4 regions of the Streptomyces sp. WY228 genome follow, and region 1 is predicted to be linked to each of the others. Evidence: riboswitches for the same ligand, from Rfam matches in the RefSeq annotation. Region 1 holds a riboswitch; each other region holds the start of a gene.

The links. Region 1 has a riboswitch for cyclic di-AMP ahead of KV381_RS32340 (LysM peptidoglycan-binding domain-containing M23 family metallopeptidase). Riboswitches for the same ligand answer to the same signal wherever they lie in the genome.
Region 2: linked by a shared signal. The riboswitch ahead of KV381_RS13675 (transglycosylase family protein) and the one ahead of KV381_RS32340 (LysM peptidoglycan-binding domain-containing M23 family metallopeptidase) in region 1 are both predicted to bind cyclic di-AMP.
Region 3: linked by a shared signal. The riboswitch ahead of KV381_RS28630 (M23 family metallopeptidase) and the one ahead of KV381_RS32340 (LysM peptidoglycan-binding domain-containing M23 family metallopeptidase) in region 1 are both predicted to bind cyclic di-AMP.
Region 4: linked by a shared signal. The riboswitch ahead of KV381_RS03900 (C40 family peptidase) and the one ahead of KV381_RS32340 (LysM peptidoglycan-binding domain-containing M23 family metallopeptidase) in region 1 are both predicted to bind cyclic di-AMP.

What each region holds. Positions count from the first base shown of each region.
Region 1 covers NZ_CP079114.1:7,378,736-7,385,727, reverse strand. The annotation lists gene KV381_RS32355 (STM4012 family radical SAM protein) at 1-78, shown strand, start outside; gene KV381_RS32350 (STM4011 family radical SAM protein) at 86-1,003, shown strand; gene KV381_RS32345 (SGNH/GDSL hydrolase family protein) at 1,015-1,842, opposite strand; gene KV381_RS32340 (LysM peptidoglycan-binding domain-containing M23 family metallopeptidase) at 2,004-2,960, opposite strand; cyclic di-AMP (ydaO/yuaA leader) riboswitch at 2,966-3,124, opposite strand; gene KV381_RS32335 (tyrosine-protein phosphatase) at 3,568-4,380, shown strand; gene KV381_RS32330 (DUF6126 family protein) at 4,400-4,573, opposite strand; gene KV381_RS32325 (helix-turn-helix domain-containing protein) at 4,638-5,246, opposite strand; gene KV381_RS32320 (aspartate aminotransferase family protein) at 5,313-6,710, opposite strand; gene hpnH (adenosyl-hopene transferase HpnH) at 6,802-6,992, opposite strand, start outside.
Region 2 covers NZ_CP079114.1:3,166,887-3,173,878, forward strand. The annotation lists gene KV381_RS13660 (DUF501 domain-containing protein) at 1-316, opposite strand, end outside; gene KV381_RS13665 (septum formation initiator family protein) at 396-875, opposite strand; gene eno (phosphopyruvate hydratase) at 969-2,249, opposite strand; gene KV381_RS13675 (transglycosylase family protein) at 2,582-3,286, opposite strand; cyclic di-AMP (ydaO/yuaA leader) riboswitch at 3,292-3,468, opposite strand; gene KV381_RS13680 (transglycosylase family protein) at 3,761-4,798, opposite strand; gene KV381_RS13685 (cytochrome P450) at 4,975-6,276, opposite strand; gene KV381_RS13690 (tetratricopeptide repeat protein) at 6,273-6,992, opposite strand, start outside.
Region 3 covers NZ_CP079114.1:6,534,286-6,541,277, forward strand. The annotation lists gene KV381_RS28620 (pitrilysin family protein) at 1-1,102, shown strand, start outside; gene KV381_RS28625 (pitrilysin family protein) at 1,129-2,499, shown strand; cyclic di-AMP (ydaO/yuaA leader) riboswitch at 2,724-2,892, shown strand; gene KV381_RS28630 (M23 family metallopeptidase) at 2,906-3,721, shown strand; gene KV381_RS28635 (GntR family transcriptional regulator) at 3,900-4,607, shown strand; gene KV381_RS28640 (HPr family phosphocarrier protein) at 4,779-5,060, opposite strand; gene KV381_RS28645 (bifunctional GNAT family N-acetyltransferase/acetate--CoA ligase family protein) at 5,157-6,992, shown strand, end outside.
Region 4 covers NZ_CP079114.1:975,113-982,104, forward strand. The annotation lists gene KV381_RS03890 (ATP-dependent Clp protease proteolytic subunit) at 95-700, shown strand; gene KV381_RS03895 (hypothetical protein) at 738-1,043, shown strand; cyclic di-AMP (ydaO/yuaA leader) riboswitch at 1,412-1,598, shown strand; gene KV381_RS03900 (C40 family peptidase) at 1,602-2,072, shown strand; gene KV381_RS03905 (LysE family translocator) at 2,133-2,780, opposite strand; gene KV381_RS03910 (LysR family transcriptional regulator) at 2,855-3,796, shown strand; gene KV381_RS03915 (ATP-binding protein) at 3,856-4,287, opposite strand; gene KV381_RS03920 (helix-turn-helix transcriptional regulator) at 4,524-5,390, shown strand; gene KV381_RS03925 (DUF397 domain-containing protein) at 5,404-5,676, shown strand; gene KV381_RS03930 (8-amino-7-oxononanoate synthase) at 5,669-6,829, opposite strand; gene bioB (biotin synthase BioB) at 6,978-6,992, shown strand, end outside.

The DNA of each region.
Region 1 (6,992 bases):
GCCCACTCCGACGCGCTGGGTCCGGCGCTGTTCTCGCCCGGGGTGCGGGCGGCGATGGCCGCGTACGAGCGGAAGTGAGCCGGACATGGACCTGACGATTCTCTACCGGGGCCCGCTCGCCTCCTGCGACTACGACTGTCCGTACTGCCCGTTCGCCAAGCGGCGGGACAGTCGCGCGCAGCTCATGGCGGACCGGGAGGCGCTGGAGAGGTTCACCTGCTGGGCGGCGGCACAGACGGGCGACCGGCTGTCGGTGCTGTTCACTCCGTGGGGCGAGGGCCTGGTGCGCTCCTGGTACCGGCGGGCGCTGACCGAGCTGTCGCGGCTGCCGCACATCGCCCGGGTCGCGATCCAGACGAATCTGAGCGGCCGCACCGACTGGCTGGCGGACGCCGATCCGGAGCGGATCGCGCTCTGGTGCACGTACCACCCGGGACAGACCCCGTACGACCGGTTTCTGGGCAAATGCCGGGATCTGTCGGCGAAGGGTATCCGCTACAGCGTGGGCGTGGTGGGGTTCGACGAGCACCTGGAGGAGGCGCGGCGGCTGCGGGCGGCGCTGCCCGGGGAGGTCTACCTCTGGGTGAACGCCGCCGAGGGCCACACGTACACCGACGCGGAGGCGGCGCGGTGGACGGAGCTGGATCCGCTGTTCCCCTACAGCCGTGATCCGCACCGCTCGGCGGGGCTGCCCTGCCGGACGGGCGAGTCGGTGATCTCGGTGGACGGCGACGGCACGGTGCGGCGCTGTCACTTCGTCAAGGCGGAGCTGGGCAATCTCTACGACGGCAGCTACCGCCGGGCGCTCGGCCCGCGGGCCTGTCCGCTCGCCGTGTGCGACTGCCACATCGGCTATGTGCATCTGGAGTCGCTGCCGCTGTACGACGTCTTCGCGGGCGGCGTCCTGGAGCGGATACCGGCGGAGCGCCCGCCGGGCACGCCGCCGGACGGGCTCGTGGTGCCGAACGCGTCCCGGCGCGCGTTGCCCCTGCTGGAGCCCTGAACGCCCGGCCGCTACAGCGGCAGCAGGTCGGGACGCTTCGCCTCGACGTGGTCGCCGGAGGACTCGCCGCGCAGCCGTCGCCCGATCCACGGCACCAGGTATTCGCGGGCCCACTGGATGTTGTCGCGCCGCTCGTCGAAGGGGCTGCGCTGGGCCTGCGGCGGCCATGGCTGGTCGGGGTCGGCGGGCACGGCGTGGCCGAGGACCTGGGCGGCGCGCAGGGCGACGCGGGTGTGGCCCTCGGGCGAGAGGTGCAGCCGGTCGGCGTCCCACGCGCGCCGGTCCTGGACCGAGCGCAGCGACCACAGGTCCAGCACGGGGCACTGGTAGCGGTCGGCGATGGCCCGCAGATGGACGTTGTACGTGGCGATCTTGCCGCGCATGTGGCGCAGCACCGGAACGCCCCGGGTGTCGAAGCCGGTGGTGACCATGACCGTGCCGACGGCGTTGCTCAGGTCGGCGACCGCACGCTCGAAGCGCTCGGCGAGGTCGTCGGGGTCGGTGCCGGGCCGGATGATGTCGTTGCCGCCCGCACAGAAGCTGACCAGGTCGGGGGCCAGTTCCTTGGCACGGGGGATCTGCTCCTCGACGATCTGGTCGAGGAGACGTCCTCGTACGGCGAGATTGGCGTAGCGGAAGTCCCCGTGCGGGGAGTCCTCGGGGCCGGCCTCCGTGTCGGGGGCCGGGAGCCGGTCGGCGAGGAGCACCGCGAAGCGGTCCGCCCAGCCGACATAGGTCCCGTCGGGGCCGGGGTCGCCGACGCCCTCGGTGAAACTGTCGCCAATCGCCGCGTACGACCCGATGATGTGCTGCTGGTTGTTTCTCGAATCGTCTGCCACAAGGACTTATCCTGCATCGTCCGATGTGACCTACGCGACCGTAATACGGGGTTGACGGGTGGTGAGATAGACCACCCGGTCAGGTTTTGGTAAAGCCGGAATAAAGGGAGGGGCGGTGCGCCGCCGCGCACCGCCCCTCGGACACTTCCGGTCCTGCTCGGTCAGACGGAGACGCCGTGCTGACGCAGGTACGCGATCGGGTCGACGTCCGAGCCGTAGCTCGGGCCGGTGCGGACCTCGAAGTGCAGGTGCGGGCCGGTGGAGTTGCCGGTGGAGCCGGAGAGGCCGATCTGCTGGCCGCCGGTGACGGTCTGGCCGACGGAGACGTTCAGCGAGGACTGGTGGGCGTACTGCGAGTACATGCCGTCCTCGTGCTGGATGACGACCTCGTTGCCGTACGAGCCGCTGTTGCCGGCCGAGACCACGGTGCCCGGTCCGATGGCGAGGACGGGGGTGCCGGAGGCGGCCTGGAAGTCCGAGCCGGTGTGGTAGCCGCTGGACCAGCTGGCGCCGGAAGCGCGGTACTGGGTGGTGACGTTGGCGTTGGCCAGCGGGGCGGACCAGCCGGAGCCGGTGGCCTCGGAGGAGCCGGTCTGCGCGGAGGCGCCGGAGCCCTCGGAGTCGTCGGCGGAGATGGTGTCGCCCTTCGGGGCTTCCTTCGGCGCGGCCTTCGGGGCCGGAGCGGCCTTCTTCGGGGCGGCCTCGGGAGCGGCGGACTTCTCGGCCGGGGCGGAGCCCTTGGCGCCGAGGGTCAGCTTCATGCCCGGGTGGATCAGGCCGGGGTTCTCGCCGACGGTGGAGCGGTTGTCCTGGTACAGCTTCTGCCACCCGCCCTTGAGCTGGTGCTCGGCCGCGATCTTCGACAGGTAGTCGCCGGAGACGACGGAGTACGCCTTCGGGGCGGCCTTCGACGCGGCGGGAGCGGCCGACGGGGCGGTGTGCGCGGCGGCGACCGAGGCGGCGGCGGGCTTCGCGGCGGGAGCGGCCCGGTCGGCGGCGCTCGCGATGCCGGCGCCGATGAGCGGGAGGGCGAGTGCGGCGCCACCGGTGCCCGCGGCGAGGACGCCGCGGGAGATCGGGCCGGACTTCGGACGACGGTGCTTACCCTTTGCGGGCATGGGGGATTTCCTCTCCGGCGCCTGCGAGGTGAGCTGTCGGGTTCGGGCTGGAGATGCCCGGTCGCGTTGCGGCGACTTCACCCCGAGCCGGTCCGGATCGCTCCGGACCGGCGGCTTACCTGGTTCCCCCGCTCCTGCCACACGTGAGTGGGTGGGTGCGAATTCCGGGCGGCGGCAGGATTAGGCGGTCCGTCCGGATTGCGGCGACCGTAAACCGGTCAGGACGAGCGGAACAAGCCATCGGTTGCGCGCCGGAATCATCGATTCGATATCGCATCGGATTTCCCGTCACACTCCGTGGATTACGGATCTTGGATTTCCTTACGGGCAAGGGAAATACCCCGGGGCGCGCTCACCACGGTCCGTCACGGATATGATCCCGCTCACCTCTGAAATCCCATCTCCCCCATTAGCGGGGCATGTTCTGCGAAATACACCAATACGGACATGCCGTCGGCGGTGCTCCTGACGCCGGGTCAGTCCGGCCTCGTCGGCACCCCGCATCGAGGTGTCGACCGTGATGATTTTCTGTCGAATCGATGTCGTATCGTCACGGGAGCGCCCTCGCCGGCGAGCCGCGCCGACGCCAGAGATCCCAGGAGCCCCCGTGACGCAGCAGGTGCCGCAGGTCCCGCCGACAGAGACCGTGCTGACCGGAGTCCGCAACTTCCGCGACGTGGGCGGGCTCCCCACCACGGACGGGCGGCGCACCGCCTTCGGCCGGCTCTACCGCAGCGGCCACCTGGCGCACGCCACCGCCGAGGACGCGGCCTTCCTCGGCGGGCTCGGACTGCACACGGTCTTCGACTTCCGGCACTCCGCCGACCACCGCCTCGACGGTTACGACATCGAGCTGCCCGGTGTCCGCAATGTCAGCATTCCGCTCTCCGACCCGGCCGACGGCGCGGAGTTCTGGCGGCTGGTGAGCGACGGGAACATCGAGCAGCTGCGCTCGGTCCTCGCGGACGGCAAGGGCGTCGACCGCATGATCCGGATGTACCGCGCGACGATCGAGGACCGCACCGTCGAGCACAGCCGGGTGCTGCACGCGCTGGCCGAGGACAGCGTCCCGGCCCTGATGCACTGCGCGGCGGGCAAGGACCGGGCCGGTCTCTCGATCGCGGTCGCCCTGCTGGCGGTCGGCGTGGAGGTGGAGGCGATCGAGGAGGACTACCTCAAGTCCAACGACCTCCACCGCCGCTACAACGTGAAGCGCTCCGACGCGTCCGAGGCCGGTATGTCGCCCGAGGTGCTGGAGCTGCTGGACCCGCTCTTCGGGGCGCGGCCGGCCTACCTCGCGGCGGCCTTCGCGACCATCGAGGAGAACTGGGGCACGACCGACCGCTACCTCACCGAGGGGCTGAAGATCTCCTCCGGTACCCGGGAGCGGCTGCGCGAGCGCCTGCTCGACCAGGACTGACCCGCCCGGCGGCGGGCCGTCACTTGCTCCCGGCCACCACGAAGAGCAGGTAGAGGAAGCCCGCGATGACGTGGCCCGCCACCAGGTAGGCGAAGAGCCGGATGACGACGCCGCGCGGCATCCGCTTCTCCTGCGGGTCCTCGTTCACGCGACGTCCGGGGCCCAGCGGGTCGTAGTGTTCGGAATCGGACATGACGGTCCTCTCTGTCGGCCTCGCGGCCGGTGGAGCGAAGGATGGAGCCGGCGGGGACGGCCGGTCAGCGCGCGTGGAGGGCGTTGCCGAGACAGAGCTCGGCGGCGGGACTCTGCAGCAGGGTGTGGACGAAGAGCAGCTCCGCGCCGCCGCGGTCGACGGCCGCAATCCGGTGCGGGGTGAGCGAGTCGAAGTGGGCGCTGTCGCCGGGTTCGAGGTCGTGCACGGTGTCGCCGAGCCCGACCCGCAGCCGCCCTTCCATGACGTACAGCCACTCCTCGCCGGGATGGACCCGGACCAGGTCGCCCTGGGCCCCGTACGGAACACGTACCCGCAGGGCCTGCATCGCGCGGCCGGAGCCGCCCGCCTGCCGGTACATCCAGCCGTCCGCCTCCGCCCCCTCGAAGCCGCCGCCGCGGACGATCGCGTCCCGTTCGGGCGGCTGCTCGCCGAGGAGCTCGGAGACCGTCGTACCGTAGATACGGGCCAGCCCCAGCAGCATCGGCAGCGAGGGCTGCCGGCGGCCGGTCTCCAGCCGGGAGAGATGGGCCGGGGAGAGCCCGGCCCGCCGGGCGGCGGTCTCCAGGGTGAGACCACGGCTTCGGCGCAGGTCACGCAGTCGGGGTGCGACGCCGGGGAGCTCGTCCGGCACCCCTTCGTCCGGAGGGTTCATGGATCCATTGGGCCAGTATCTTTCCTCCGAGGCAAATAACTTGCCCCGGAGGCAAAGGGGCGCCCGTCAGCGGTTGGCCACGGCCTGCTTGACGAGAGTGCGGCCGAAGTCCCACATCAGTCCGCCGCCGCTGTGCGCGTCGTCCATGACGGACGTGAACGCCGCCACGAAGCGGTCCACCTCGGCGTCCCCGATGACCAGCGGCGGAATCAGCTTGATCACTTCCAGATGGTCGCCGGAGACCTGGGTGAGGATCCGGTGCTTCTGGAGCAGCGGCACCACGACCATCTGGGCGAAGAGCCCCTTGCGGGCCGCCTGGAGCATGGTCCAGCGGCTGCGGAGCTTCAGCGACGACGGCCGGCCGAACTCGATGCCGATCATCAGCCCGCGCCCGCGGACCTCGTGCAGCAGCTCGTAGCGGTCCACCAGGGCCGCCAGCCGCTCGCGGAGCAGATCGCCGGTGCGCCGGGCGTTCGCGACGGTCTCCTCGTCCTCCATCACGGTCAGGACGGCGAGCCCGGCCGCCATCGCCTGCGCGTTGGAGCCGAAGCTCGCGGAGTGGACGAGGACCCGGTCCATCGAGGAGTAGACCTTGCGGAAGATCCAGTCCTTGCCGAGGGTCGCGCCGACGGGCACATAGCCGCCGGAGAGCGCCTTGGCCACACAGACCAGATCGGGCTCCACGCCCTCCTCGTGCTGGTAGGCGTAGAAGTCGCCGGTCCGGCCCAGGCCCGTCTGCACCTCGTCGGCGATCAGGAGCGCCTTGTGCCGGTGCAGCAGCTCCTGGGCCTGCCGCAGATAGCCGGGCGGCGCGGCGTGCACGCCCTTGCCCTGGATCGGCTCGACGACCAGCGCCGCGACATCGCCCCGCTTCAGCTCGCGGCGCAGCGCGTCCAGATCGCCGAGCGGCACGGCCGTGTCGGGGAGCAGCGGGGCGAACCCGTCGCGGAAGCCGCTCTCCCCGTTGACCGACAGGGATCCGGTGGTGAGCCCGTGGAAGGCGTGGTCGCAGTAGAGGATCCGGGGCCTCCCGGTGGCGTACCGGGCGAACTTCAGCGCCGTCTCGACCGCTTCCGTACCGCTGTTCCCGAAGAAGACGCGGTCCAGGTGCGGGCTGTGGGTCAGCAGCTTCTCGGCGAGCAGTCCGGGCAGCGGCTGGCAGTCGAAGCGGGTGAGGTCGGCCAGCTGGGCGTCCAGGACGTCGTGCAGGGCCTGCCGGACGACGGGGTGGTGGCGGCCCAGGCCCATGACGCCGAAGCCGGCGAGCATGTCGAGGTAGTCGTCGCCCTCCGCGTCCCAGAAGTACGCGCCCTCGGCGCGCTCGTAGACCTTGTCGAAGCCGATGGTGTGGAGCATGCGCGGCAGCTGGTGGTTGAGGTGGCGCGCGTGCAGCTCGTACCGCTCGGACCCGCGCTCGGCGAGGAGCCGCGCCAGATCGAAGCCCTGGGATCCGCCGTCCGTCATCGCCCGCTCTTCTCCTTCGGATGTGCTGCGTCGTGCGGCCGGCCGCCCCGGGAAACCCGCGGCGGCCGGCCGTACCTCGTCGGTCACCGGCTCACCGGTTGCTGGTGACGGTCTCCCGGGCCGCGCGCAGGGATTCCTTGAGGGACCCCATCGTGGCGAGCACCGCCGTGGGCTCGTAGCCGCAGTGCGCCATGCAGTTGGCGCAGCGCGGGTCCTTGCCGCGGCCGTACTTGTCCCAGTCGGTCTCCTCGATGAGCTGACGGTACGTCGGTACGTAACCGT
Region 2 (6,992 bases), 4.2 Mb from region 1:
CCTCGTGCGCGGCCCGGTAGGCGTCGGCCAGCTCCGGGTCGGTCTCCAGACGGGCCGTCATCTCCTTCATGACCCCGTTGGCCTCCAGCGTGCCGATCGCCGAGGCCGCCCGGGGGCAGGTCAGGTAGTACGTCGTCGGGAACGGCGTGCCGTCCTCCAGACGGGGCTGGGTCTCCACCACGTCCGGGTTGCCGCACGGGCAGCGGTGCGCGATGGCGCGCAGACCGCGCGGCGGGCGGCCGAGCTGCTGCTCGAACGCGGCGATGTCCGCGTCGGTGGGCTTGGTGGACTCGGTCTGCGGAGGGGGCGTTTCCATGCCTGCCTTGGTTCTGCTCGGAAGCTCGTAGAGGTGGACGTACACAGGAACGTACGGAGGTACGTACGGGTTCGGTCGGTCAGTCGCGGTCGGCACGGTCGGCGCTGTCCACGCCGTCCCAGAGGTTCGCGTGCCACGGGCGGTCGCTCGCGCCGGGCTCGCCGCGCCGGTCCTCGGCCGCGTCCGGGTCGGCCACGGTGTAGGCGGTCTCCCCGGGCAGGACGTAGTGCAGGTGCTGGCGGGCCAGACGCATGATGTACGCGTCGTCCTGGAGCCGCGCCTTCTCGTCCCGCAGCTCCTCGGTCCGCCGCTCCGCCTGCTGCGAGAGCCGCTCCTGCTCGGCGATCTCGTCGCGCTGGGAGACGTACTGCCGCATCGGGTAGGCGAGCGCCACCACCAGGGAGCAGACCACCAGCGCCAGGAACGCGGCCCGGCCGGTGAGCCGGGAGCGGCGGGCCTGGCGGCGGTTCTGGGATCGGTACACGCGGGCCGCGGTCTGCTCGCCGAGCAGGCGCAGCCTGGTCGCGGTGGAGAACCGGTCGCGGTCCTTGCCGGCCATGTCTCCCGCCTCCCCATCACATACGTCCGTCCCCGCACACGGTACGGGACCGGGTGCGGGGACGGGCGGAGGCTACCTGCCAGCGACTACGGGTCAGCCCTTGAAGCGCGGGAAGGCGGAGCGGCCCGCGTACACCGCGGCGTCGTCGAGGATCTCCTCGATGCGCAGCAGCTGGTTGTACTTGGCGACGCGGTCCGAACGGGCCGGGGCGCCGGTCTTGATCTGGCCGCAGTTCACGGCGACGGCGAGGTCGGCGATGGTGACGTCCTCGGTCTCGCCGGAGCGGTGCGACATCATGCACTTGAAGCCGTTGCGCTGGGCCAGCTCGACGGCGTCCAGGGTCTCGGTCAGCGAACCGATCTGGTTGACCTTCACGAGCAGGGCGTTGGCGGAGCCCTCCTCGATGCCGCGGGCCAGGCGCTCGGGGTTGGTGACGAAGAGGTCGTCGCCGACGATCTGGACCTTGGAGCCGATGCGGTCGGTGATGACCTTCCAGCCGGCCCAGTCGTCCTCGTACAGCGGGTCCTCAATGGAGACCAGCGGGTACGCGGAGACGAGCTCCTCGTAGTACTCGGTCATCTCGGCGGCCGAGCGGGACTTGCCCTCGAACTCGTAGACGCCGTCCTTGTAGAACTCGGACGCGGCGACGTCGAGCGCGAGCGCCACGTCACGGCCCGGGACGTAGCCGGCCTCCTTGATGGCCTCGACGATGAGGTCCAGGGCGGCGCGGTTGGACTCCAGGTTCGGGGCGAAGCCGCCCTCGTCGCCGAGTCCGGTGGACAGGCCCTTGGTCTTGAGGACCTTCTTCAGCGTGTGGTAGATCTCCGCGCCCCAGCGCAGGGCCTCGGAGAAGGACTCGGCGCCGATCGGCGCGATCATGAACTCCTGGATGTCCACGTTGGAGTCGGCGTGCGAGCCGCCGTTCAGGATGTTCATCATCGGAACGGGCAGCAGGTGCGCGTTCGGGCCGCCGAGGTAGCGGAAGAGCGGCAGGTCGGACGCCTCGGATGCGGCGTGCGCGACGGCCAGCGAGACGCCGAGGATGGCATTCGCGCCGAGCGAGGCCTTGTTCTCGGTGGCGTCCAGGTCGAACATGGCCTGGTCGATGAGGCGCTGCTCGGTGGCGTCGTACCCGACGAGCTCCGGGCCGATCTGCTCGATGACGGCGAGGACGGCCTTCTCGACGCCCTTGCCCTGGTAGCGGTTGGGGTCACCGTCGCGAAGCTCTACAGCCTCGAACGCGCCGGTGGAGGCGCCGGACGGAACAGCAGCACGGCCCGTGCTGCCGTCGTCGAGGCCAACCTCGACCTCGACCGTGGGGTTGCCCCGGGAGTCGAGGATTTCCCTGGCTACGACGACGTCGATGGACGGCACGAGGCATCTCCTTCTGGGATCTGACACTGGTTGTGCAGGGTCACTGTGGCCTTGCGACCCGAGCCTATCCGGCCCGGCCGCGTCGACCGGCCGACCGCCCGTCTCCTGGGACGAAAAAGGACCCAAGGACCGGCGTAACGGGACAAAACTCTAGATATCTACTGAGCGGTAACACGTGTTGCCGACAAGAGGTGAACGCAACCGCACCCCTCCCGGGCCTCCACCCACGAAGAACCCGGCCCGGCGCGCTGGGGGATGAGCGCGTCGGGCCGGGAAGCCGTGCGAGGAGAAGTGCCGCCGGACGCTTCTCCTCCGGGGAGGAGATGCGGCGTCTACTTCAGGTGGAGCTGCTGACCCGGGAAAATCAGGTCGGCGTCCTCGACGATGTCGTCGTTGAGCTTGAAGAGCTTGCTCCAGCCGCCCTTGACGCCCTCCTTCTCGGCGATCTTGCTCAGGGTGTCGCCGGCCTTGACCTTGTACTCGCCGTCACCCTTCTTGACCTTCTCGCCGGTCGGGGTGGTGACGGTCTTCTTGCTCTCGGCCTTGGGGGCCTCGCGCTGCTCGGAGCGCGTGGTGGGCTGCTCGGCCTGGCGCTGGGGCTGCGCCTGCTCGGGCTTGCTCTCGGACTGGCCGGAGCCGGTGTTCACACCCGGGTCCACACCGTCGTTGGTGAGGCCGCCGGCGCCGGCGCAGGCCCAGGCGCCCGGGCCCTGAAGGTCGAGGAGCTTCTCGGCGGTGGCGATCTGCTGGTCCTTGGAGGCCAGGTCGGCACGCGCGGCGTACTGCGTACCACCGGCGGCGGCCCAGCTGGACTGCGAGAACTGCAGTCCGCCGTAGTAGCCGTTGCCGGTGTTGATGGACCAGTTGCCGCCGGACTCGCACTGGGCGACGGCGTCCCAGGTCTCGACGGAGGCGGCGGACGCGTTGGTCGCGCCCATCAGCGGGACGGCGACGGCGGCACCGGTGACACCCGCGAGGGTAGCGATACGGGTGGCCTTGGACGGGCGGCGGTGCTTGCCCTTGCTGTTCAGCAGCATGGAACGAATCTCCTCACCGACGCCTACGAGGTGAGCTGTCGGGTTCGGGCTGATGAGTTGCCCGGTCGCACGGTGCTGCGTGCGACTTCACCCCAAGCCGGTCCCGTACACCCCCCGGAGGGGCTGTGCGGACCCGGCGGCCTACCTGGGTCCCCCGCTCCTGCCTACGGCGCTTTACGCGTCTGTTCCCTTCGACCGACGGCAGGATTCGGCGTGACGGTCGACGGGGCCCGCGGTGCGAGCGGCTCCGACCGTAAACACAGGCAACCCCGACATTCAAAGATGGACATAGGGGGCAATCAACTCGAACTCACCGCGACTGATGGGGCATTTCCGCAGGTCGGGGGCGATACGCGCGGACCGGCCGGGCGAGACGCGCCAGTTGAAGCAAAGAGACCCATGTCTCACTTCCGCAAAAGTGGACATAGGTCTCTGAACTGCCTGATTTTCCCGGGCGTTTTCGCCCGAATTGAATCAGTTGGCGGCGGGCGCCTCGGCACCTTCCGGCGCACCCTGGTCCGCGCCCTGTTCCCCGCTCTGCTCCGCGTCCTGACCCAGACCCAGGTCCAGGCTCTGGCCGGGCAGGATCAGGTCCGGGTCGGAGCCCAGGAGGTCCTTGTTGGTCTCGTACAGACCGGTCCAGCCGCCGGGCAGCTCCTGGGCGTCGGCGATGGCCCACAGGTTGTCGCCGGGCTGCACCGTGTACGCACCGGCGCCCGCCGCGCCGCCGTCGCGCGCGTCGCCGTCACCGCGCGAGGCGTGCCGGCCGGACCCACGAGGGCCGTCGTCCTGACCGCCGTCGGCCTCCTCGGGCGCGGGGGCGCCGCGGTGCTTGCCGCCCTTGCCGTCCGTGCCGGTCTCGCCGGTCGAGGCGTCGGGGGCGCCGGAGGGGTCGGTGGCGTCGGGGGCCTCGGAGGACGGCGGGGTGGTGGGCGTCACCGAGGAGTCGGGGGTCTCGCTCCCCTCCCCCGTACCGTCGCTCTCCTTCTCGTCCTTCTTCTCACCCTTACCGGACTTGTCGGCCTCGCCGGACTTGCCGGATTCATCCGCTTCGTCGGGTGCGTCCGCTTCGTCGGTCGGGGTGCTCGTCGGGTCGGGAGCCGGCGAGGTGCCCGGGTCGACGCCCGGCAGGCTGCCGTCCACCGCGAGGCCGGAGATCACCGCACAGCTGGGCCACGCCTTGGGCCCCTGGTCGTCCAGGACCTTCTCGGCGACGGAGATCTGCTGCGACCGGCTGGCAAGGTCGGCGCGGGGCGCGAACGCCGTGCCGCCGTACGCCGACCAGGTCTCCTGCGAGAACTGGAGTCCGCCGTAGTAGCCGTTGCCGAGGTCGGCGCTCCACATGCCGCCGCTCTCGCACTCCGCGACCCGGTCCCAGGTGGAGGCCTCGGCCGCGTGCGCGCCGCTCGCGCCGAGCAGCGGGATGGCGATGGCCGATCCCGTCACACCTGCGGCGACGACGATGGCGGGTGCCTGGCGAGGGCGGCGGTGTCTGCCGTTCGCGGAGCCCATGGGTATGCCTTCCGTGCGACTGACAAGCGAGTGACCTGAGCGCCGCGCAGCGGGATTTCGTGCCTGCGTCGGCGCACAAGTGACGCATGGGCAACGTGCGACCGACGCGTCGAACCGTGAACCTAGCGGGACTCGAACGTGTGTCACAAGTCGATGCAGCGCAGATCACGTGAAAGTCACAGAGTTGACAGCGTGTCACTTTTTTCGGAGCGGCTGCCCGGCTCGAACTCGACCGGAAGCGTACGCAGTCCACGCATGATGAGCCCGCCGCGCCAGCGCAAATCGTCAGGTTCTCCCGCAAGTCGCAGGTCAGGGAGGCGTCTCAACAGCGTGGCCAGCGCGGTCTGCCCCTCCAGCCTGGCCAGCGGCGCCCCCAGGCAGTAATGGATGCCGTGCCCGTATCCGAGGTGCTGATTGTCACTCCGCGCAAGGTCCAGTGTGTCCGGATCCGCGAACCGCTCCGGGTCGCGGTCGGCCGCCGCCAGCACCACCAGGACGGGATCCCCGGCGGCGATCTCCTCGCCGCCCAGGGTCAGCGCCTCGGTGGCGTACCGCCAGGTCGCCATCTCGACCGGCCCGTCGAACCGGAGCAGTTCCTCCAGCCCGGTCGCCAGCAGCGCGCTCTCCCCGGCGTCCAGCGAGGCTTCCAGCCCGGCCCGCTGCTCGGGATGGCGCAGCAGCGCGTAGGTCCCGTTCCCGATCAGATTGACGGTCGTCTCGAACCCGGCGAAGAGAAGGATGAACGCCATCGCGGCCGCCTCGTTCTCCGTGAGGTGCTCGCCGTGGTCGCTGGCCCGGATCAGCCCGGAGATCAGGTCGTCGCCGGGGTTCTCCCGCTTCCGGTGGATGAGTTCGGCGAGATAGCCGCGCATCTTCTTCACCGACCGCGCGACCCCGCCCCGCGGCCCGCCACCGTGCCGGATCATCATGCCCGCCCAGTCCCGGAAGTCGTCCTGGTCCTCACGCGGGACGCCGAGCAGATCGCAGATGGCGTAGATGGGGAGCGGAAAGGCGAGGTCGTGGATGAGGTCGGCCTGCCCCTTCTCGATGAACTCGTCGATGAGCCGGTCCGTCAGCTCCTGCACGCGGGGCGCGAACTCCGCGACCCGGCGCGGGGTGAACGCCTTGGACACGAGCCGGCGCAGCCGGGTGTGGTCCGGCGGATCGATATTGAGCAGATGCGTCATCAGCTCCGCCTTGCGCTCCCCCGGGATCCCCGTCTTCCCCTTGGCGTGCGGCGACTCGGCGTGGTTGGCCGGATTCTTGGAGAGCCGCGCGTCGGCGAGCGCCTGCCTGGCATCCCCGTACCGGGTCACGAGCCAGGCCTCGACCCCGCTGGGCAGGGCGGTGCGGTGCACGGGGCGGTGCTCGCGGAGCCAGGCGTAGGCGGGGTAGGGGTCGGTGGCGAACTCCCAGGTGAAGAGTTCGGGGCCGCTTTCGGGGGTGGCGCTGTGGGGGCAGGCGGGGGTGTCGTTCACGCCTTGACGTTATCGGGCGGGGTGTCGGTGACCGTGCGCAGTGCGGGGAGGGCCTGCCCCGCGGTGGTGTGGCCGGCCTCCGCCGCCCGGGTCAGCCAGCTCTGCGCTCGGCCGGCGAGCAGCATGCCCAGCTGGTACTGCGCCCGTACGACGCCGGCCTCGGCGGCCTGCTCCAGGTACCGGCTCGCCTCCGGGTCGCGCCCCATCAACAGCTGGCCGATGTCCGCCGCCGATTCGGCGTGCCCGGCATCCGCCGCCCTGCGGAACCAGTGCATGGCGGTTTCGACGTCGCCCATCACGGCATTGATGTGACCGAGCAACGCGGGGATCTCCGGGTCGGTGTCGGCCAGGGGCACCAGCTCCTCGTGTGCGCGCCATCTCACCGCCCAGCGCTCACCTTTGTCGGGTGCCACGACGAACGCGAAGCTCCACATGCCGGTCGGTACGGGCGGGGCGTCCGGCCGTCCCTCCACGTCCGCGACGAGCGATCCGAAGACGGACCATGCGGCCGGCCGCACCCCGGGTACCAGGGACAGGAGCCCGGTCACCCCGTGCCGGATGTCGGCGGCCCAGGCGAGCGCGTCCTCGAAGGACTCCGCCTCGGCCGCCGCGGCCTCCTCCGGATACAGCTCCTGCGCGTTGAGGAGCGCCCGCGCGGAGATACGGGAGACCCCGCACCGGCCGAGGTCGATCGCCGCCCGCACCAGCAGGTGGCC
Region 3 (6,992 bases), 840 kb from region 1:
CAACGGGACGACCAGCTTCGAGCGGACCAACTACTTCGAGACCATGCCCACCCACCAGGTGGAGCTGGCTCTCTGGCTGGAGGCCGACCGGATGGGCTCCCTCCTCGCCGCGCTCGACGAGGAGTCCATGGAGAACCAGCGCGACGTCGTCAAGAACGAACGCCGCCAGCGTTACGACAACGTGCCCTACGGCACCGCGTTCGAGAAGCTGACCGCCCTCTCCTACCCCGAGGGCCACCCCTACCACCACACCCCGATCGGCTCCATGGCCGACCTGGACGCGGCCACGCTGGAGGACGCCCGCGCGTTCTTCCGTACGTACTACGCGCCCAACAACGCGGTGCTCTCGGTGGTCGGCGACATCGACCCCGAGCAGACCCTCGCCTGGATCGAGAAGTACTTCGGCTCCATCCCGTCCCACGACGGCAAGCAGCCGCCGCGCGACGGGACGCTGCCGGAGATCATCGGCGAGCAGCTGCGCGAAGTGGTCCACGAGGAGGTCCCGGCGCGCGCCCTGATGGCCGCCTACCGCCTCCCGCACGACGGCACCCGCGCCTGCGACGCGGCCGACCTGGCGCTCACCGTGCTGGGCGGCGGCGAGTCCTCCCGGCTGCACAACCGCCTGGTGCGCCGCGACCGTACGGCGGTGGCGGCGGGCTTCGGGCTGCTGCGGCTGGCCGGGGCGCCCTCGCTGGGCTGGCTGGACGTGAAGACGTCCGGCGGGGTCGAGGTGGAGCAGATCGAGGCCGCCGTCGACGAGGAGCTGGCCAGGTTCGCCGCCGAGGGGCCCACCCCCGAGGAAATGGAGCGGGCCCAGGCGCAGTTGGAGCGCGAGTGGCTGGACCGGCTCGGCACGGTCGCCGGCCGCGCCGACGAACTGTGCCGCTACGCGGTGCTGTTCGGCGACCCGCAGCTCGCCCTGAGCGCCGTGGGCCGGGTCCTGGACGTCACCGCGGAGGAGGTGCGCGCGGCGGCCGAGGCGGCCCTGCGCCCCGACAACCGGGCGGTGCTGGTGTACGAGCCCGTCGAGCCGACCGACGAGGCCGATGAGGGCGCCGAGGGCGAAGAGGGCACCGACGCGCACGAGGGGGCGGCCAAGTGAGCGACGCCGCCGTGACTGGAGTAGCCATGGAGTTCCACCCGCAGCCCACCGCCGGCACGGCCCGCCCCTGGGCCTTCCCGGCGCCCGAGCGCGGCGCCCTGCCCAACGGACTGACCGTGCTGCGCTGCCACCGCCCCGGCCAGCAGGTCGTCGCGGTGGAGATCTTCCTGGACGCGCCGTTGGAGGCCGAGCCCGAGGGCCTGGACGGCGTGGCCACGATCATGTCGCGGGCGCTCTCCGAGGGCACCGACAAGCACAGCGCCGAGGAGTTCGCCGCCGAGCTGGAGCGCTGCGGCGCCACCCTCGACGCGCACGCCGACCACCCCGGCGTCCGGGTCTCCCTGGAGGTCCCGGCCTCCCGGCTGGCCAAGGCCCTCGGCCTGGTCGCCGAGGCGCTGCGGGCCCCGGCCTTCGCCGAGAGCGAGATCGAGCGCCTGGTGGGCAACCGCCTCGACGAGATCCCGCACGAGCAGGCCAACCCGTCCCGGCGCGCCGCCAAGCAGCTCTCCAAGGAGCTGTTCCCGGCCACCGCCCGGATGTCCCGCCCGCGCCTGGGCACCGAGGAGACCGTCCGGCGGATCGACCAGGCCGCCGTGCGCGCCTTCTTCGACGCCCACGTCCGCCCGTCCACCGCGACGGCCGTGATCGTCGGCGACCTGACCGGCATCGACCTGGACGCGCTGCTGGCGGAGACCCTCGGCGACTGGTCGGGCAACACCGCCCAGGCCCGCCCGGTGCCGCCCATCACCGCGGACGACACCGGCCGCGTGGTCATCGTGGACCGCCCCGGCGCGGTCCAGACCCAGCTGCTGATCGGCCGGATCGGCGCCGACCGGCACGAGCGCGTGTGGCCCGCGCAGGTGCTCGGCACGTACTGCCTGGGCGGCACCCTCACCTCCCGGCTGGACCGGGTGCTGCGCGAGGAGAAGGGCTACACCTACGGCGTACGCGCCTTCGCCCAGGTGCTGCGCTCCAGCGGCCCCGAATCGGGCGGCGCTGCGATGCTCGCGATCAGCGGTTCGGTGGACACGGAGTCCACCGGACCGGCGCTGGACGACCTCTGGAAGGTCCTGCGGACGCTGGCCGCCGAGGGGCTGACCGACGCCGAGCGCGAGACGGCCGTGCAGAACCTGGTGGGCGTCGCCCCGCTGAAGTTCGAGACCGCCGCCTCCGTCGCGAGCACGCTGGCCGACCAGGTCGAGCAGCACCTCCCCGACGACTATCAGGCCGACCTCTACGCCCGGCTCGCCGAGACGGGCACCGTGGAGGCGACCGCCGCCGTGGTCAACGCCTTCCCGGTGGACCGTCTCGTCACGGTCCTCGTGGGTGACGCCGCGCGGATCGCGGAGCCCGTGAAGGCGCTCGGCATCGGCGAGGTGTCCGTCGTCACCGGCTGACGGCACCTGTGGCACACCGCCGCGAAGAGGACCCCGACGGACGGAAGTTCGCCGGGGTCCTCCCTTTTTGCCCGATTGGCTAGCTTCGCTCCCTTTTGTTGGAGAGGTTGCCTGTCTGCCCTGTGGGATGCGCGACAAATCCCCCTGTCCGTTTGGTGATGGGAAGTCGCCCCGCCTAGCGTCGGCCCGGCTGTCCGTCACCCGTATGCCGCATCCGCGGCGCCGGGCAGTCATCGCCGAGTCCCCGTCAGGCGCGAGCCTGGGGAGCCGGGGACCCACACGCAGTCCCTGGGGTGAATCGGAGGCCCGTGCCGTGAACCGGCGCGGGGATCCGTAGGAGACCTTCCTGCTCCGAACCCGTCAGCTAACCCGGTAGGCGAGAAGGAAGGAAAGGATCAGCCTCTCCATGGCGTTCACCCGTGCCACCGGGAAGCACCGTGCCCCGAGCCGCCTGACGCGTCGCAGCGCCCAGGCCGCCGGCATCGCGGCCCTGGCCACCACCGGAGTCCTCGGCTCGCTGTCCTCCCCGGCCCTCGCCGCGGACACCGAGGCCGCCAAGGTCGCCGACACCGGCCTCACCCAGGCCATCTCCCTCGACGCCACCCTCGCCGACCAGATCGACGCCCAGGCCCAGGCCCAGAAGCAGCAGGCCGAGGCGGTCGCCAGGGCGAAGGCCAAGGCCGCCGCCGAGGCCCGCGAGAAGGCCGCCAAGGCCAAGGCGAAGGCGGAGGCCCAGCGCAAGGCCGAGGCCCGCGCCAAGGAGATCCGCGAGGAGAAGGCCCGTGCCGCCCGCGCCGCCGAGCGCGCCCGGCTCAACGCCTTCCACCTCCCGGTCGCCGGCTCCCACGTCACCACCGGCTACAAGACCGGCGGCTCCCTCTGGTCCTCCGGCAGCCACTCCGGCGTGGACTTCATGGCCGCCTCCGGCAGCTCCGTCGTCGCGGTCGGCGCCGGTACGGTCGTCGAGGCCGGCTGGGGCGGCGCGTACGGCAACAACATCGTGCTCCGGATGTCGGACGGCACGTACACCCAGTACGGCCACCTCTCCTCGATCGGCGTCTCCGTCGGCCAGAGCGTCTCCTCCGGCCAGCAGATCGGGCTCTCCGGCTCCACCGGCAACTCCACCGGCCCGCACCTGCACTTCGAGGCCCGCACCACCCCCGACTACGGCTCCGACATGGACCCCGTCGGCTACCTGCGCTCGCACGGTCTGAACGTCTGACCCGCCTGTGCGCGATCCCACCCGAAGGCCCCGGCACCCGCCGGGGCCTTCGGCAATTCCGGCCTGAAGATTTCCCTGGATTCCGGCCTGCCATCGGAAATTCCGGCAGATTGCCATAGAGTCACGGAACAGACGTCGGGCGGCCGCGTTTCGCGGGGATCAAGGCGGAGGTTCGGACATGCGCATTCCCGCGCATTCGGTATGCACGGCAATCCGTGACGACATCGTCTCCGGTGTCTACGAGCGCGGCAGCCGCCTCACCGAGGAGCTGCTGGCCCGCCGCTACGGGGTCTCCCGCGTCCCTGTCCGCGAGGCCCTGCGCACCCTGGAGTCCGAGGGCTTCGTGGTCACCCGCAGACACGCCGGAGCCTGTGTCGCCGAACCCACCGCGCAGGAGGCGGCCGACCTCCTGGAGCTGCGGATGCTCCTGGAGCCGCTGGGCGCCGCACGCGCCGCCCAGCGCCGCACGGAGGCCCATCTGAAGGTGCTCCGGGGTCTGGTCAGGCTGGGCCAGGAGCGGGCCCGCCGGGGCGAGGGCGAGGATCTGCGCTCGCTGGGCGGCTGGTTCCACGAGACCCTCGCCCAGGCGTCGAACAGCCCCGGCCTCATCGCGCTGCTCACCCAGCTCCGGCACAAGATCGCCTGGATGTACGCCGTCGAGCAGCCGGCCCGTCCGGTCGACGCCTGGGCCGAGCGCGGCGCGATCGTGGACGCCGTGGCGCGCGGCGACGCGGAGCGGGCGAGGGCACTGACCGCCCAGCACGCGGAACGCGCCACCGGCGCCCACCGGCTCCGCCGCCCCGATCTCGCGGGGCGTCGCACCGCCGCCGTTCCGCCGGTGAGAAGTTCGCAACACGGCGTAAACACGGCGAGTGTCCGGCATTAACAAAAGAGCCGTATACAAAGAGAAGTAATTCCGGTGCGCCATTCAGGCTGCCCGCATTATCGGGGCGCGGGTCTTTTCTGAATCTTTCCCGAAAGCGAAAGAGCCGTGATCCCTTCACGGGATCACGGCTCTTTCGCCGGTCGCATCCGGGCGGACCCGGAGTCGCGTGGGTCAGACGGTCTCCGGAAGCTCTTCCAGGCCCTCGGCGACGAGCTTCGCCAGCCGGTCCAGAGCGGCCTCGGCGTCGTCCGCGTCGGACGCGAGCACGATCTCCTCGCCGCCCTGCGCGCCCAGACCGAGCACGGCCAGCATGGAGGCGGCGTTCACCGGGTTGCCGTCGGCCTTGGCGATCGTCACCGGGACGCCGGAGGCCGTGGCGGCACGGACGAAGATGGAAGCGGGGCGGGCGTGCAGGCCCTCGGCCCAACCGACGTTTACGCGGCGCTCAGCCATGGTTCTGCCCTTCACATATCAACGGTTGTCTAGACCAGTCTCTCATGCAGTGCGTGGTGCTGTGCCCGGCCTCCCGTCCGGCCGTAGGCTTTGGCCATGGAGCCCACGCCGGAGCAGAGTCCGCATCACGCGTACCCCGACCACTGGGAAGCGGACGTGGTGCTCCGCGACGGGGGCACCGCGCGCATCAGGCCGATCACCACGGACGACGCCGAGCGACTGGTCAGCTTCTACGAGCAGGTGTCCGACGAGTCGAAGTACTACCGCTTCTTCGCCCCGTATCCCCGCCTATCCGACCGGGACGTGCACCGCTTCACCCATCACGACTACGTCGACCGGGTCGGACTGGCGGTCACGATCGGCGGCGAGTTCATCGGAACCGTCCGCTACGACCGCATCGACGACACGGGCCGCCCCGCCTCCGCGCCCGCCGACGAGGCCGAGGTCGCCTTCCTCGTCCAGGACGCCCACCAGGGCCGCGGAGTCGCCTCGGCGCTGCTCGAACACATCGCCGCGGTCGCCCGCGAGCGCGGCATCCGGCGGTTCGCCGCCGAGGTGCTCCCCGCCAACAACAAAATGATCAAGGTGTTCCGGGACGGCGGATACACCCAGCGCCGCAGCTTCGAGGACGGCTCCGTCCACCTCACCCTCGACCTCGAACCCACCGAGAAGTCCCTCGCCGTCCAGCGCGGCCGCGAACAGCGCGCCGAGGCCCGCTCGGTGCAGCGCCTCCTCGCCCCCGGCTCCGTCGCGGTCATCGGCGCCGGGCGCAACCACGGCGGGGTGGGCCGCACGGTCCTGCGCAACCTCCTCGCCGCCGGGTTCACCGGCCGCACCTACGCCGTCAACCGCGCCTTCGACGAGGGCCTCGCCACCCTCGACGGCGTTCCGGCCCACCGTTCGCTCGGCGAGATCGACGAGCAGGTCGACCTCGCCGTGATCGCCGTCCCCGCCCACCGGGTGCCCGAGGCCGTCGCCGACTGCGGGGAGCACGGCGTCCAGGGCCTGGTCGTCCTCTCCGCCGGTTACGCCGAGCGGGGCGCCGACGGCCGCGAGCTCCAGCGCGAACTGGTCCGCCAGGCCCGCTCGTACGGCATGCGGATCATCGGCCCGAACGCCTTCGGCATCATCAACACCGCCGAGTCCGTCCGGCTGAACGCCTCGCTCGCCCCCGAGTCGCCCGCCCGCGGCCGGATCGGTCTGTTCACCCAGTCCGGCGCGATCGGCATCGCCCTGCTCTCCGGCCTCCACCGGCGCGGCGCGGGCCTGTCCTCCTTCATCTCGGCGGGCAACCGGGCCGACGTCTCCGGCAACGACTTCCTCCAGTACTCCTTCGAGGACCCGGACACCGACGTCGCCCTCCTCTACCTCGAATCGCTCGGCAACCCGCGCAAGTTCACCCGCCTCGCCCGCCGCACCGCCGCCGTGAAGCCCGTCGTCGTGGTGAAGGGCGCCCGGCACAGCGGCTCCACCCCGCCCGGCCACGCGGTCCCGGTCAGCCGCATCCCGGACGCCACGGTCTCCGCGCTGATGCGCCAGGCCGGCGTCATCCGGGTCGACACCGTGACCGAGATGGTCGACGCCGGACTCCTGCTGGCGGGCCAGCCGCTGCCGGCCGGCCCCCGGGTCGCCATCCTCGGCAACTCCGAGTCCCTCGGCCTGCTGACGTACGACGCCTGCCTGGCCGAGGGGCTGCGCCCGCGCCCGCCGATCGACCTCACCACCGCCGCCTCCCCGCAGGACTTCCGGGACGCGCTGGCGGAGGCGCTGGCGGACGGCACCTGCGACGCCGTGATCGTCACCGCCATCCCGTGGGTGGGGGAGAACGGCGAGGCCGAGACCGGTGACGGCCAGGTGCTGGCCGAGGCCCTGACCAAGGCGGTGGCCGGGGGATCGGCCAAGCCGGTGGCCGTCGTCCACGTCGAGATCGGC
Region 4 (6,992 bases), 6.4 Mb from region 1:
ATAACCTTCTGTACGTCCTGTACATTTTTTACGCACAGCCGGACGGGCTGACGGACGGACAGACGGATGGTCAGTTCCAGGAGAGAGGCACGCCATGATCCGCCCCGCCGCCCGCTACGTACTGCCCGAGTTCACCGAGCGCACCGCGACCGGAACCCGGACGCTGGACCCGTACTCCAAGCTGCTGTCCGAGCGGATCGTCTTCCTCGGGACCCCGATCGACGACACGGCGGCGGGCGACCTCATCGCCCAGCTCATGTATCTGGAGCACGCCGATCCGGACCGGCCCCTGTCGCTCTACATCAACTCCCCCGGCGGCTCGTTCCAGGCGATGGCGGCGGTCTACGACACGATGCGGTTCCTGACCTGCGAGGTGGAGACCTTCTGCCTGGGGCAGGCCGGTTCGTACGCGGCGGCCCTGCTGGCGGCCGGGGCGAAGGGGCGGCGACATGCGCTGCCCGGGGCGCGGGTAGTCATTCAGCAGCCCGCACTGGAGGAGCCGATGCGGGGCCAGCCGTCCGACCTGGAGATCCACGCGCGCGAACTGGTGCGCACCCGCGAGATGTTCGCGGCCATGCTGGTCCGGCACACGGAGCAGACCGCGGAGCGCATCACCGCCGACATCGAGCGCGACACCATCCTCGACGCGAAGGCCGCCCTCGCCTACGGGCTGGTCGACCACGTCGTGGAGAACCGCTGACACTCCCGGCCGGCGTACGACGCGAGGTGAACCGTTGATGGAACCACCCGAGTTCCCGCCCCTGCCCGCGCTGACGCGCGCCGAGGGCGAGTTCGTCGACTGCTATCTGGCCGTGCTCGACCAGGTGGGCCGGATCAACCCGGCCCACGGCGGCGACACCTACAGCGCGCTGCGGGCCGCCCAGGCCCTGGCCTCCCGGGCGGCCGCCCTGCGCGACGCCCTGGCCCTGATGCACGAGCGCGGCGAGTCGCGGATCCACGCCGCCACCCTGGCGCGGGCCCTGCGCGTCCTGGACGGGGAGCGCAGGGCGGGCCGGGTCGCGATGCCGCCGCCGGCGACCTGAACCGAGGTGAACCGAACCGCCCGGCGCACCGGGAGCGCCTTACGGGAGCGGACCGGTCGACCCGCCGCACGACACGCCCGATCGCGCGATCAATTTCCCTCGCTCGTTCGGCGTAGGCGATCACCCGCGCGAGCGACGGCCCAACTTGCGTCCGGCGCGCGGCCCGTACTCGAAATGTGCCGTTTCGTCGCTGGTACGAGGGTGTGCGCCCGGCTCGCGGACGAGCGCGAATCCGACCTGTCCACCTGAATGGATCAGTGGTGAGGAGACTCACAAACCGTCGTTTCAGCTCGGAAATCCGGCACCGGGTGCGTCAAGATCCCTGAGACGACAAGCCCCCGCCACCGCGGCGGGGCGGTCCGGGCGGACGCCGAGTCCTGCCGCCGCCCGGATGACTGGTCGACAGAAGTGGATCGGCAGGAGTGGAGGACCCGAGCACAACGGGCCGCCCGGGAGACCGGGAAGCCCTCGGGGTGAAGCCGCGTCAAGCGGCCGGGCAACTTCGCCAGCCCGAACCCGACAGGTCATCCTTCACAGGCGGCTGACGAAGGGTTGCGCATGTCTGCGCAGGTTCATGTCCCGTCTCTGTTCGCCCGGGTCGGCACGGCCTCGGTACTCACTCTGGCCGTGACGTCCACGATGCTGGCGCCCGGCCTGGTGAGCGACGCCGAGGCCGCCACCCACTCGACGAAGGCCCTGAAGGTGGCCGCGTCGAAGAAGGGGGCTCCCTACAAGTACGGAGCATCCGGCCCCAGTCGCTTCGACTGTTCGGGGCTGACGCTGTATTCGTTCAAGAAGGCCGGGAAGAAGCTCCCCCGCACGGCACAGCAGCAGTACAACAAGACCCGCCATATCCCCAAGTCGCAGCGGAAACGCGGCGACCTCGTCTTCTTCCATTCGGGGCGCAGCGTCTACCACGTGGGCATCTACGCCGGGGCCGGGAAGATCTGGCACTCCCCCAAATCGGGGGACGTGGTGCGACTGGCGAAAATCTGGTCCAAGAGCGTCTGGTACGGACGGGTCCGCTGACCCACCGGCCGGACGCTCTTTCCGTGCGGGCGCCCCTCCTCGCGGACAGGGCGTCCGGTCTCAGCGCACCAGCGGGCCGGTGACCAGCGCGAGCCCCAGACCGGTGAGCGCCACACCGCTGCCGCCCTCGATGGCGCGGGCGGTACGCGGGCGGCGCAGCCACCGGCCCAGCCGGTCCACGAGCAGGGCGACGGCCGGGAACCAGATCAGCGCCAGCACCACCACGAGGGCCGCGAGCAGCAGGGTCCTGGGCAGCGGCGGCCGGCCGTGGGGCACGAACTGCGGCAGCAGGCTGAGGAAGAGGACCGGGGCCTTCGGGTTGAGCGCGTTGGTCAGGAACCCCTGGCGCAGCGCGCGCCCGAACTCCCGGGGCACGGGCCGCCCCGGCGCGTCCTCGGGCGCCGCGTCGCCGCTCCCCGGGCGGCGACGCCGGATCGCGTACAGCGCGCTGATCCCGAGGTAGAGCACGTACGCGCCGCCGAGCAGCTGGACGGTGCGGAAGAGCACCGGCATCGTCACGAGCACCGCGGCGAGTCCGGCGACCGCGAGCGCGGTGTGCACCAGCAGACCTCCGGCGACGCCCAGCGCGGTGGCCAGGCCGGCGGTGCGCGAGGCCAGGGCGTTGCGTACGACGACGGTGAAGTCGGCGCCGGGCAGCGCGACCATCCCGGCGGCGACCCCCGTGAAGGCGATCAGTTGTGCGTCCATGAGGTCCACCTTGGACCTGCGGAGCCTTTAGCGTGTACTTGCAATCTTCTGGGTCTGCCTAAAGGAACGCTTTCATGTACGACCCGACACGGCTCGCGGCACTCGTGGCGGTGGCGGAGGCCGGTTCGATCACCCGGGCCGCCGCCCGCCTGGGCTACACCGCGCCCGCGCTCTCCCAGCAGCTCGCCAAGCTGGAGCGGGAGGCCGGGGCGGCGCTGCTGGTGCGCCACCATCGCGGGGCGCGGCTGACGGCGGCGGGTGAGCTGCTGGCGGGCCGGGCCCGGCGGGTCCTGGACGAGCTGGACCAGGCGCGGCACGAGCTGGCGCGGCTGGCCGGCCTCTCGGGCGGCAGACTGCGGGTGGGCACGTTCACGACGGCCGGGATCCATCTGCTGCCGCCGGTCCTGAGCGCGTTCCGGCGGGCTCATCCGGAGGTCGAGCTGGCCGTCGCCGACTACGAACCGCCCGGCGGGATCGCCGCGCTGGTCGCGGGCGAGGTGGACCTCGCCCTGACGCACGCCTACGAACCGGCGACGACGGGTCCCGCGCCGGTCGGCGTCCTCGTCGAACCCCTGCTGGTCGAGGAGCTCGTGCTGGTCACCTCGGTGGGCCACCGGCTCGCCGAGGGCACCGGCCGGCTGCCGGTCACCGAACTGGCCGGGCGGCCGCTGATCAGCAGCGCGCCCACCCATCCGCCCCGGCGCGGCGTGGAGAACGCGCTCGCCGAGGCCGGGGCGACGCCCGCGGTGGTCTGCGAGTCGCCCGGATACGCGCTGGTGTGCGCGCTGGTCAGCGCGGGGCTCGGGGTGGCGGTGGTGCCGGAGATGGTCGCCTCGATGGCGGCGGCCCCGCTGTCGGTGCGGCGGCTGGAGCCGGCCTCGTTCCGCCGGACCATCTCGGTCGTGCACCGGGGCGAGCGGTCGACCGCCGCGGCCGCGACGCTGCTCGCGCTGCTGCGCAGCGGATTCGGCCGGGGAAGCACGGGCCCGGCGGCGAACCGGCCCCCGCAGGGCTGAACAGCCCGGGGCCGGGCCCCGCCATCGGCCGGCGGGGCCGGTCCCGGGCCGTTCCGGGGTCAGCCCTGGACCGGGACGACCCACGGGAGTGCGATCCAGACCGTCTTGCCGCCCTCGGCGGTCGGGGTGACCTGGAGCCGCCCGCCGCGCTCCTTGGCCAGCGTCCGGATGATGACCATGCCGCGGCCGTTGTCCTGCCGTACGGCGGCGGGCAGCCGCTGGGGCCAACGGGGGTGACTGTCCGTGACGCCGACGTACAGCTCCTCGTCGCGTTCGAGGCGCAGATCCACGGTGAAGGTGGGCGACTGGCCGAACGTGTGCTGAACGGCGTTGGTGGTCAGCTCCGAGACGATCAGCCGGATGGTGTCGGCGAACTCGGTGTCGTCGGGCAGACCCCATTCGGCCAGGGTCCTGGCGACATATCTGCGGGCCGAGGAGACCGAGGCCGGATCGCTCGGCAGAGTGACGGTTGCTTCCTGATGGTCTGCCATGGCGACGCCGTCCCTTTCCCGCCCCGGCCGACCGGCGGTCGGCCAGGATTGTGCTTCGCGCCAGACTGCCATTGATGCAGCTCCCTGTAACGGCGTTCGGCCAAGATATGCATATATCTGTCGCTCGAAGCGGTGAATTCAGGACCCGCACGGCGTGGACGGACGGCACACTGGCCCCTCTGCGGGCCGCTCCGGCGACGGGCCGGCCCTCCCCGACAGCAGAAGAGGAGACCGGCATGCTGCACGGCCCCGTCGTCCGGCGGCGCAAGCTCGGCGAGGAGTTGCGGAGCCTGCGCCACGCGTCCGGGCTGACCAGCCGGGACGCGGCGCGGCTGCTCGGCTGGCACCAGTCGAAGGTGAGCCGTATCGAGACGGGCGCGAGCGGAGTGACGCCCGCCGACGTGTCGCGGCTGCTGGACGTCTACGCGGTGCGCGACACCCAGTTGCGCTCACTGCTCGAAGTCCTCGCGGGCTCGGCGGGCGGCGGAGGTTCGGGCTGGTGGCACGCCTACCGGGGGCTGATCCCGCCGCAGTACCGCGACTTCATCAGCCTGGAGTCGCAGGCCAGTACGGTCCGGACGCTGGAGACCTCGGTGGTGCCGGGACTGCTTCAGACCGCCGGATACGCCCGGGCCGTGACCCGCGCCTCGCTGGACGGGTTACCGGACGGCCGGCTCGACTCGCTGGTCGAGGTCCGGCTGACCCGCCAGCGGGTGCTGCGCGCGAGCCCGCCGCTGCGCTTCACCGCCGTGCTGGACGAGGCGGTGCTCCATCGTGAGGTGGGCGGCCCCGAGGTGATGCGGGATCAGTTGCACCATCTGTTCCAGGTTTCCCAACTGCCTCATGTTCAGCTCCAGTTGCTGCCGTTCTCGGTCGGCGGATACATCGGGCTCACCGGCCCTTTCGTTATCTTCTCCTTTCCGAACATTTCTGATCTGGATGTGGTCGTTCTTGACCACTTGACGAGTAGCCTCTATCTGGAGCGAAGAGAAGACCTGGAGGCGTACAGCTCGGCCTTCCGCACTTTGCAGGCTCACGCGTTGTCGCCCGAGCGCTCGCAGGACCTCATCACCGAGATCAGACGCAGCTTCAGACGCAGCTAAGGGGGCCGCCGCCATGTCGGACCGACTCGCACCGCCCGTCGCACCGCCGCCGTCGTCATCCGTGAACCCGTCCGCCGCGCAGTGGCGGCGCAGCAGCCGCTCGACCGGGATGAACAACTGCGTGGAGACCGCGCGGCTCGGCAGCGCACTCCTCGCCGTACGGGATTCGAAGGACGTGGACCGGCCGCCGCTGCGTTTCTCGGCGGCGGCCTGGACCACGTTCGTGACCGGACTCGCCCCGGACGGATCCGGGCCGGACGGAACCGGTCCACGGCAGGTCAGCTGAGGTCCGCGTCCGCCTGCCGGGGGGCGGTGGCGACGATCGTGGCCACCGCGGCCGTGATCTGCTCCTCGGTCAGGTCGGCGCGCGCGGTCAGCCGCAGCCGGGAGACGCCGTCCGGAACCGACGGCGGGCGGAAGCAGCCGACCGCCATCCCGGCCGCACGGCAGTCGGCCGCCCAGCGCACCGCCGCGTCCGCCGAGGGCGCGCGGACGGAGACGACGGCCGCGTCGGGCCGGACCGCGGTCAGCCCTGCGGCGGTGAGCTTTCCGTACAGCGAGGCGGCGACCGCACGGGCGCGGGCCGCCCGCCCGGGCTCCCGGCGCAGCACTCCGAGGGCGCCGAGCGCGCCGCCGGCCGCCGCCGGGGCGAGTCCGGTGTCGAAGATGAACGTACGGGCCGTGTTGACGAGGTGCCCGATGACCCGGGCGGGCCCCAGGACCGCTCCGCCCTGGCTGCCCAGGGACTTGGACAGGGTGAGGGTCGCCACGGTCCCCTCGCCGCCCGCCAGTCCGGCCGCCGCGAGCGCTCCGCGGCCGCCGTCGCCCAGGACGCCGAGGCCATGGGCGTCGTCGACCAGCAGCGCGGCGTTCGCGGAGCGGCAGACCTCGGCCAGTGCGGGAAGCGGGGCGGCGTCGCCGTCGACGGAGAAGACCGAGTCGGTGACGGCGAGGGCCCGCCCGTCGTGCGCACCGAGCGCCTTGGCGACCGCGTCCGGGTCGGCATGGGGGACGACGGCGGTCTCGGCGCGGGAGAGCCGGCAGCCGTCCACGATCGAGGCGTGGTTGCCCGCGTCGGAGACGATGAGGGAGCCGCGCCCGGACAGCGCGGTCAACGCGGCCAGGTTGGCCGCGTACCCGGAGGAGAACACGAGGGCCGCCTCGAAGCCGCAGAACGCGGCCAGCTCCCGTTCGAGTTCGGCGTGCAGGGCGGTGGAGCCGGTGACCAGCCGGGATCCGGTGGCGCCCGCTCCCCAGCGGTGGGCGGCGGCGGCCGCGGCGGCGGTGACCTCCGGGTGCCGGGTGAGGCCCAGGTAGTCGTTGCTCGCGAGGTCCAGCAGCTCCGGCTCGGCGTCGCGCGGACGCAGCGTGCGTACGAGTCCTGCGTCGGCCCGCCTGCGGGCCTCGGCGTCGATCCAGTCGAACGGGGCGAAGGACATGCGGCGGGTCCCTCTCTTTGTAGGCAGCCAACAGACCCTAGCCGGGTGCGCAGCAGGTCAGGGTGTGGCAATACACACACCCTCGCCGGGGTCTCCTGTCTGGTTCCTCCTTGGCTGGAGGCGGTGCGGTAAGCAAGGATCATCTTCCATGGACCTGCTGAAC